Regions from separate parts of the Gilvimarinus sp. F26214L genome, predicted to be linked through region 1. Evidence: predicted binding sites of a transcription regulator. Region 1 holds the regulator's gene; each other region holds the start of a gene.

Region 1 (2,265 bases):
TTCGTGGTTTTACGGCTCATGAATAAACCTCCGCTCACGACATCGATTATCGGGAGCAGTAGAATGGCATTCAAACGGAGCTCATCATTTGACACGGATCAATAGACAGGTGAATGTAGAGGCGTGGATGGTCTGCAACGGACCGCGGAAGGGTAAGCTATGAGTGAATTTACCGATCACCTGCAGGAGATTTTCGGCCTGTTTGGCCCCGTCTCGATGCGGCGAATGTTCGGTGGTGCCGGCATTTTCCACGATGGGCTGATGTTCGCCCTGGTCACCGACGACACGCTATACCTGAAAGCCGACGCCGAATGTCTGGGCCACTTCCAGGAGCGCCAGTTGACACCGTTTACCTATCAACGCCAGGGGAAAGCCGTACAACTGGGCTACTTCCAGGCGCCGGAAGAAGTGTTGGAGGATCAGGAGGAAGCCGCGCGCTGGGCGCGCCGCTCCTATGAAGCGGCGCTGCGAAGCAGAAAAACAGGGAAGTAGAAACGGAACGACCGCGGTGACGTTAGTCGGTCTCAAACAGACTGATGTCACCGATTTTGCGCAAGGCCTCAATGTCGGTGATCGTGATCTCCTTCTTGTCCGCCCGAATAAGGCCCTGTTTCTGGAAGCGGCTCAAGGTTCGGCTGACGGTTTCAACTGTCAGCCCCAGGTAATTGCCCAGGTCCGCCCGGGACATGGGAAGGCGAAAACTGGTAACTGACAGGTTTCGGCGACCATTGCGGCTGGAGATGCTGAGCAGCAACGTGGCTACCCGTTCGTCCGCACTGCTCTTGCTGAGCAGTGTAATCAACTGCTGATCCGTGCCGATCTCGCGTCCCAGCAGGCGGTACATGTGGCGATGAAGATTGGGGATATGGCTGCCCAGGTCATCCAGCTTGTTGAATGGGATTTCGCAGATCGCAGATGTTTCCAGCGCCACCGCCGAGTTGGTATGAGTGCTGCGAGCGACTCCGTCCAGCCCCAGAATCTCCCCGGGCAGATAAAAGCCGGTCACCTGCTCCTTGCCATCATTGGTGCTGGTGTATGTTTTTACAGTTCCCGATCGAACCGCGTAGACGGAATGGAAGGTATCCCGCGCCCGGTACAGGTAATCCCCTTTCTGCAGAGGGCGGCCTCGCTGAATGATGCCGTCTACCTTGTCCACGTCTTCCACGTGCAGGCTGATGGGCAGACAAATGGACGCCAACCGGCACTGGGAGCAGGAAACGGTAGGGGTGGAGTGACAGCTCTGAATGATTTCAAGGGGCTGATTGGACTTGGACATACGGTACGAATGATCCGTCTCTGGATGCCCGCAATGGCTGGAGAGGTTGCAGGCGAATTGATATGGATCAAGAGAGTAGGATAAACGCTGCGTGCTTGTCAAAGGCTGCCGGCTGACCCTGAGGCCGGCATCGAGGTCCAGGCCGGTCAACATTGAGATTCAAAACGGTCATCGACACTGTACAATTGAATGCAGATCAACGAGCTCGAAAAAGGGGAATTATCAGTCAATGGCCGATCCGATGGCGCCAAAGCCCGACAAGCAGCCGCAGCAGCAACCGACCCGCGGAAACCCACCCCCCGTTCGCCCCTTCGACGGTCACATGCTCATGTGGCTGTTCATGTTTTTTGCCGTTTATTACCTCTTCTCCACGCTATCCGAGCCCGGGACGCAAAATATTCCCTACACTGAGTTCAAATCCGCAGTCGTGGCGGATGAAGTGGCCAGCGTGCGGTTCGAGGGAGACCAGATTCGGGGCACCTTCCGCGTCGAAAGCAGTGGCGCACGCGGAGCAGACGATGAGCCCAAGACCTTCACGACCGTAATGCCGAGCCCCGGTGACGAGGAACTCCTGCCCCTGCTGGAAGAACGGGGGGTGACCATTACTGCCCGCTCGGCCCAGGAGCCCCGCTGGTTCCAGGTGCTGCTCTCGGTTCTGCCGTGGCTGCTGATCCTCGCCTTTTTCATCTATTCGAGCCGCATGCTGCAGCAGCGCATGGGTGGCGGCGGCAAGGACGGCTTCTTCAGTTTCTCCAAATCCAAGGCCCGACTGTTCGAAAGCACCGATCATGACGTGGGCTACGAGGACGTGGCCGGCGCGGAAGGAGCCAAGCAGGACCTTCAGGAGATTGTGGATTTTCTCAGCGACCCGGACAAATTCCGGGAACTGGGCGCAAAAATGCCCCACGGCATTCTGCTGATGGGTCCCCCCGGCACCGGCAAGACCCTGTTGGCCAAAGCCACGGCTCACGAAGCGGGCGTGCCCTTCT
Region 2 (2,265 bases), 120 kb from region 1:
GGTGAGGGCGCTCAGCCACAGTTCCCAGTCCTCGCCCCCCATGACTTTGACGGTGGCCGCGATTTCTTCGTCCGTGGCAGGCTGAATGGTGACTTCGCCCACTTCTTCCTTGTCGGTATTGAGGCTCTTCTGGGTGACGGCTTCGCCGATGGGCTTGAGAACGCTGGAATAGGTTTCACCAGTCTTCGGGTCGGTACGCCGGGGCGCGGCCAGGCTGTAGATCACCAGATCCACGGTACCCAGGTCTTTCTTGATCTGCTCGATCACCTGCTGCTTGCATTCGTCGCTGAACGCGTCGCCATTGATGCTGTGGCTGTAGAGTCCGGCTTCCTTCGCCGCTGCTTCGAAGGCCGCGGTGTTGTAATAGCCGGCAGAGGCGGTTTTGGTCTCCGTGGGCGGCTTTTCGAAGAACACCCCGAGTGTGTCAGCTCCGCAACCGAACGCCGCGGTAATCCGCGAGGCGAGCCCGAAACCGGTGGACGAACCGAGCACCAGGACCTTTTTGGGCCCATTTTCAATGGCCGGCTGAGCTTTGATGTAGGCGATCTGCTCCGCCACGTGAGCAGCACAACCTTCGGGGTGGGCGTTGGTACAGATAAAACCGCGAATCTTGGGGCTGATGATCATTCCTTCACCTTTGTTGTATTCAGAAAGCGCCGCGTCTGTGGGCGACTTGTTGCCATGGCGTGAATGCGGGCGGTGCCGGGACCCTCGTGCTCGAGAACCTTGGGAAAGGGTGCAATTCGACAGGGGCGCCATTATAGCCGCTGATCCGGGGCTTGAATATGGCCGCCCTTTCGACCCGATCCGCGAAGCGGAACCCCGCAAGCGTCGTGGCAGCCAATTCATTCTGCACAAAAACCCGCTTCACTTGATAATGATCAGTTAAAGGAAGTGACGAGGATCTCATAATGGCGCATTTTGCCATCTGAGCGAGTTGTATCATGAGCCAGCGCGTCCTCAAACTTTACGATCACAGCGATCACATCTGTCTTTTCGTCACCGGCCTGGTGGAGGGGGAGGGCATCCCCAGCAATCAGTTGGCCATCGTCGATCACGGCGAGGCGGCACTGTTCGATCCGGGCGGCGACCTGACCTATACACCGCTGTCCATCGAGCTGGCCAAGCACATCAACAGCCATTCCCTGCGTTACGTGTTCGCATCCCATCAGGATCCGGACATCATCGCGTCCCTGCCCCGCTGGCTGATGCACACGGATTGCCAGGTGGTCACCTCCCGGCTGTGGAGCCGTTTCCTGCCCCATCTGGTGTCCAGTTTTGTTTCGGACCGCATGAATGCCTCGCTGGCCAGCCGGCTCCTGGAGCTGCCCGATGAAGGTGAGAAAGTTCCGTTGGGCCGCTCCCATATTCAGGCAGTCCCCGCCCATTTTCTGCATTCGGTGGGGAACTTCCACTTTTACGATCCGATCAGCAAGATCCTATTCTCCGGCGATGTGGGCGCGGCGGTGACTCCGGGGCAGGACCACCTGCCGGTGGACAATGTGGCCGAGCACATTCCGCATATGGTGGGCTTCCATCGCCGCTACATGGCGTCGAACCGGGCCTGCCGCCACTGGGTGCGCCGGGTCCGCAAGCTCGACGTGGAAATGCTGTTGCCACAGCATGGCCGCCCCTTTGTGGGGAAAAAGGCGGTGGGCCAATTTCTGGACTGGTTCGAAGGACTGGAGTGCGGGATCGACCTGCTTGACTGACGGTGCCTGCGCGATCAACAGGAAGCCGGTACACTGGGGAACCTTCTTTCCCGGGCGCAGATCGGAACCAACATGCTGAACAAGATTCTCGACTACTTCAATACGGAACTTGCCCGCAACGAGGGCGAGACCCTCAGCCACGACCAGTGTCAGCTGGCCACGGCGGCCCTGCTGATCGAGGTAGCAGCGGCGGACCGGGACTTCGGTGCCGATGAAATGCAGACCCTGCGCACACTGCTGGCCCAACGATTTGAGCTGGATGACAGTCAGCTGGAGGAGCTGACCCGGCTGGCGGAGGCGGAGCAGGAAGAGGCCACCTCCCTCTACCAGTTCACTCAGATGATCAACCAGCAGTGCCGGCCCAACGAGAAATACCAGCTGCTCCAGGGCATGTGGGAGGTGGCGTACGCGGACGGCAACCTCGACAAGTACGAGGAGCATCTGATCCGCCGGGTGGCGGAGCTGATCCACGTGCCCCACAACGAGTTCATCCGAGCCAAGCTGGAGGCCAGAAAGTAGCCGCAAACCCGGGTTCGCGAGTTCGCCGCCGGCA
Region 3 (2,265 bases), on a different contig from region 1:
GGTTAGTGGAGCCAGTTCATGGTCAGGATTCAGAACAACAGCTTCGATCCGGGCGCCGAGCATCATGCGCTGCGCCGCGCGTCCAGCTCTCCCGGTGCCATCGTAACCTTCACCGGGCTGGTGCGGGATTTCAGTGGCGACCAACCGATTACGGCCATGGAGCTTGAGCACTACCCGGGGATGACCGAGAAAAGTCTGGAAGCGATTATCGAAGAGGCCCGCACCCGCTGGCCCCTGGATCAGGCCATGGTGATCCACCGGGTGGGTCGGCTGTTGCCCGACGAAGAGATCGTCTGGGTGGGCGTCAGCAGCGCGCACCGTCGGGCGGCCTTTGCTGCTTGCGAATTCATCATGGATTTTCTGAAGACCCGCGCGCCCTTCTGGAAAAAGGAATTCGGCCCAAAGGGCGCGCACTGGGTGGACGCCAAGGAAAGCGACGAAGCGGCGGCGACGCGCTGGTCCCGCTAGCCGCCTGCTAGATCCTCACCTCCCTAGCGGGCCGGTCGGTCGATATGGCGCGCGCGGTCGCGCCGGGGGCCACTCCACTTTCCGCCGCCAGGATCGCGTGATAAAGATCATCGTATTCCTCGATGATCCGTCGACTGAACAGAGGGTCGCGGCGTGCTCCGACGCTGGTGGATATTGCATCCCATTCCTCTGGGCTGACATGCTGGGAAAGGGTGGGATAGATCAGCTGGTTTTCCCGCTTGATGTGCTGCACCTGGCGGTCGAGGAATTCCCGGGTAACCCTTACCAGTTCCCGGACCGGGACTACGTTGTCCGCTGCCACTGAATTGAACAGCTGCCGGGCTTTGCGGGTGAGGTCCTCCAGGGTTTTATGCTCGGCTTTGAGGGCTCGCGCATGTTCCGACTCTGCCACGTCCTTCGCGATCAGCAGATCAAACACCGCGTCTTCAATGGGATGGTGGTAGCGCTCGGGGTAGAACTGCACGTAGTCGAAAATGTCCAGAATCACCGGCAGGTTGGCAGTCCACGCCTCGTCGGCTTCGTAGTGGGCCAGTTCCACTTCCAGGCAGTGAAGAAGACGCAGAAAATTGTGGTGGTCCGCGAAAAGTTGGGATTGTGTGGGATGCATGGTTCACCTCCGGACGGAGCCGCGACGCTCCCAATAGTCCACCGAGAAGCGCTGTTTATCAATGCGCTCTGTTTACTTAGACGCCTTTCCCTTGATCTTCTTCAAGTGCGCCGAAAAATTTGTGCGCGCTGATGCCCACCCGGAATAACGAGGCAGCGTTAATATACGTGAATGTTCAAAGCTTTACTCCAACTTGTGTAAGGGGTAGACATCGAAGCGGACCGACTTGCCGGTAAAGCTCAATGCCGGCTGTGCCGCACCCAGGCTGGCGGCCAGACGCGGTCGCTTGACCACCACCCGCTTGGGGGCGGACTCCAGCGCGAGACTCAGCAGACGGTCCGCGTCATCGTCCTCCCCAACGACGTGTTGAAAGAGCTGCATGCCCTTCTTCACTTTGGCCGACTTGCTTCGCTCGGGAAACATGGTGTCGATGTAGATCACGTCCGCAACCGGGGCTGCCGCCGTGGCAAGGAACTCCAGGCTATCGCCCTGCACCAGTTCGAGGCGATTGATGATCTCCCCGAGCGCATCGTCCTCACCTGCGGTCGCCCGCGCACGCTCCAGACCGTCCGCCAGCAGCAGGTATACCAGTGGATGGCGTTCCACCATGGTGACGGTGCAGCCGTAGCGCGCGAGGATGAACGCGTCCTGGCCCAGCCCAGCGGTGAGGTCCCAAACCTTCGGCTGTATTCCCTTGCGCACCCCCACGGCTTTGACCAAAGCGGGCAACGCTTCCAGATGCTTGCGGCGATAGCCCAATTTACCCCCCACGAAATCCACTGTGACCGGTTTGGCGGCCCCACGTCCACCCTGTCCCATGGCCAGCCCCTGGACACTGACTTGCAAAAACCAGCATTGGTCCGAAAGCCGCCGGCGTTCGTCATTGAGCAGGGGAAGGCCAAGATCGTGGGCAAGCTGGACGGCACGGGGCAGCATTTCCTGATCGCGGCAAAGGACCGCGAACAGCGGGTTCGACTCGGTACAATTCATGGGAAGGTTCTCAGGAGTTGGAGGGCTTGCCCGAGGCTGCGTCCGCTCCTTGCTTGCGACTGTGCTGGCCAAGAATATCGGGCAAGGGGCCCGCTTCCTCAACGCTGATCAGATCATCGCAGCGGTGACTTTCCAACCCGCCACGATGGTCTGTGGTGCCGAACACGATGTATTCGCGA

Evidence for each region. The regulator FNR, encoded in region 1, switches genes on or off when oxygen is low (the NO sensors DNR and NnrR bind a similar motif). The targets are predictions, from matches to a motif close to TTGATNNNNATCAA.
Region 2: a site for FNR is predicted at 872-885, ahead of ACURWW_RS04790 (oxygen-binding di-iron domain-containing protein). Genes of this name have one in related genera too.
Region 3: a site for FNR is predicted at 1,188-1,201, ahead of ACURWW_RS11470 (hemerythrin domain-containing protein). Genes of this name have one in related genera too.

The regions. Positions count from the first base shown of each region.
Region 1 covers NZ_JBTIYG010000003.1:73,526-75,790, forward strand. Annotated here, with positions in the region: gene ACURWW_RS04260 (hypothetical protein) at 1-20, opposite strand, end outside; gene ACURWW_RS04265 (TfoX/Sxy family protein) at 160-492, shown strand; gene fnr (fumarate/nitrate reduction transcriptional regulator Fnr) at 515-1,276, opposite strand; gene ftsH (ATP-dependent zinc metalloprotease FtsH) at 1,506-2,265, shown strand, end outside.
Region 2 covers NZ_JBTIYG010000003.1:191,783-194,047, forward strand. Annotated here, with positions in the region: gene fabV (enoyl-ACP reductase FabV) at 1-627, opposite strand, end outside; gene ACURWW_RS04790 (oxygen-binding di-iron domain-containing protein) at 945-1,712, shown strand; gene ACURWW_RS04795 (tellurite resistance TerB family protein) at 1,785-2,231, shown strand.
Region 3 covers NZ_JBTIYG010000009.1:46,825-49,089, forward strand. Annotated here, with positions in the region: gene moaD (molybdopterin converting factor subunit 1) at 1-6, shown strand, start outside; gene moaE (molybdopterin synthase catalytic subunit MoaE) at 19-468, shown strand; gene ACURWW_RS11470 (hemerythrin domain-containing protein) at 476-1,096, opposite strand; gene ACURWW_RS11475 (class I SAM-dependent methyltransferase) at 1,280-2,086, opposite strand; gene ACURWW_RS11480 (hypothetical protein) at 2,097-2,265, opposite strand, start outside.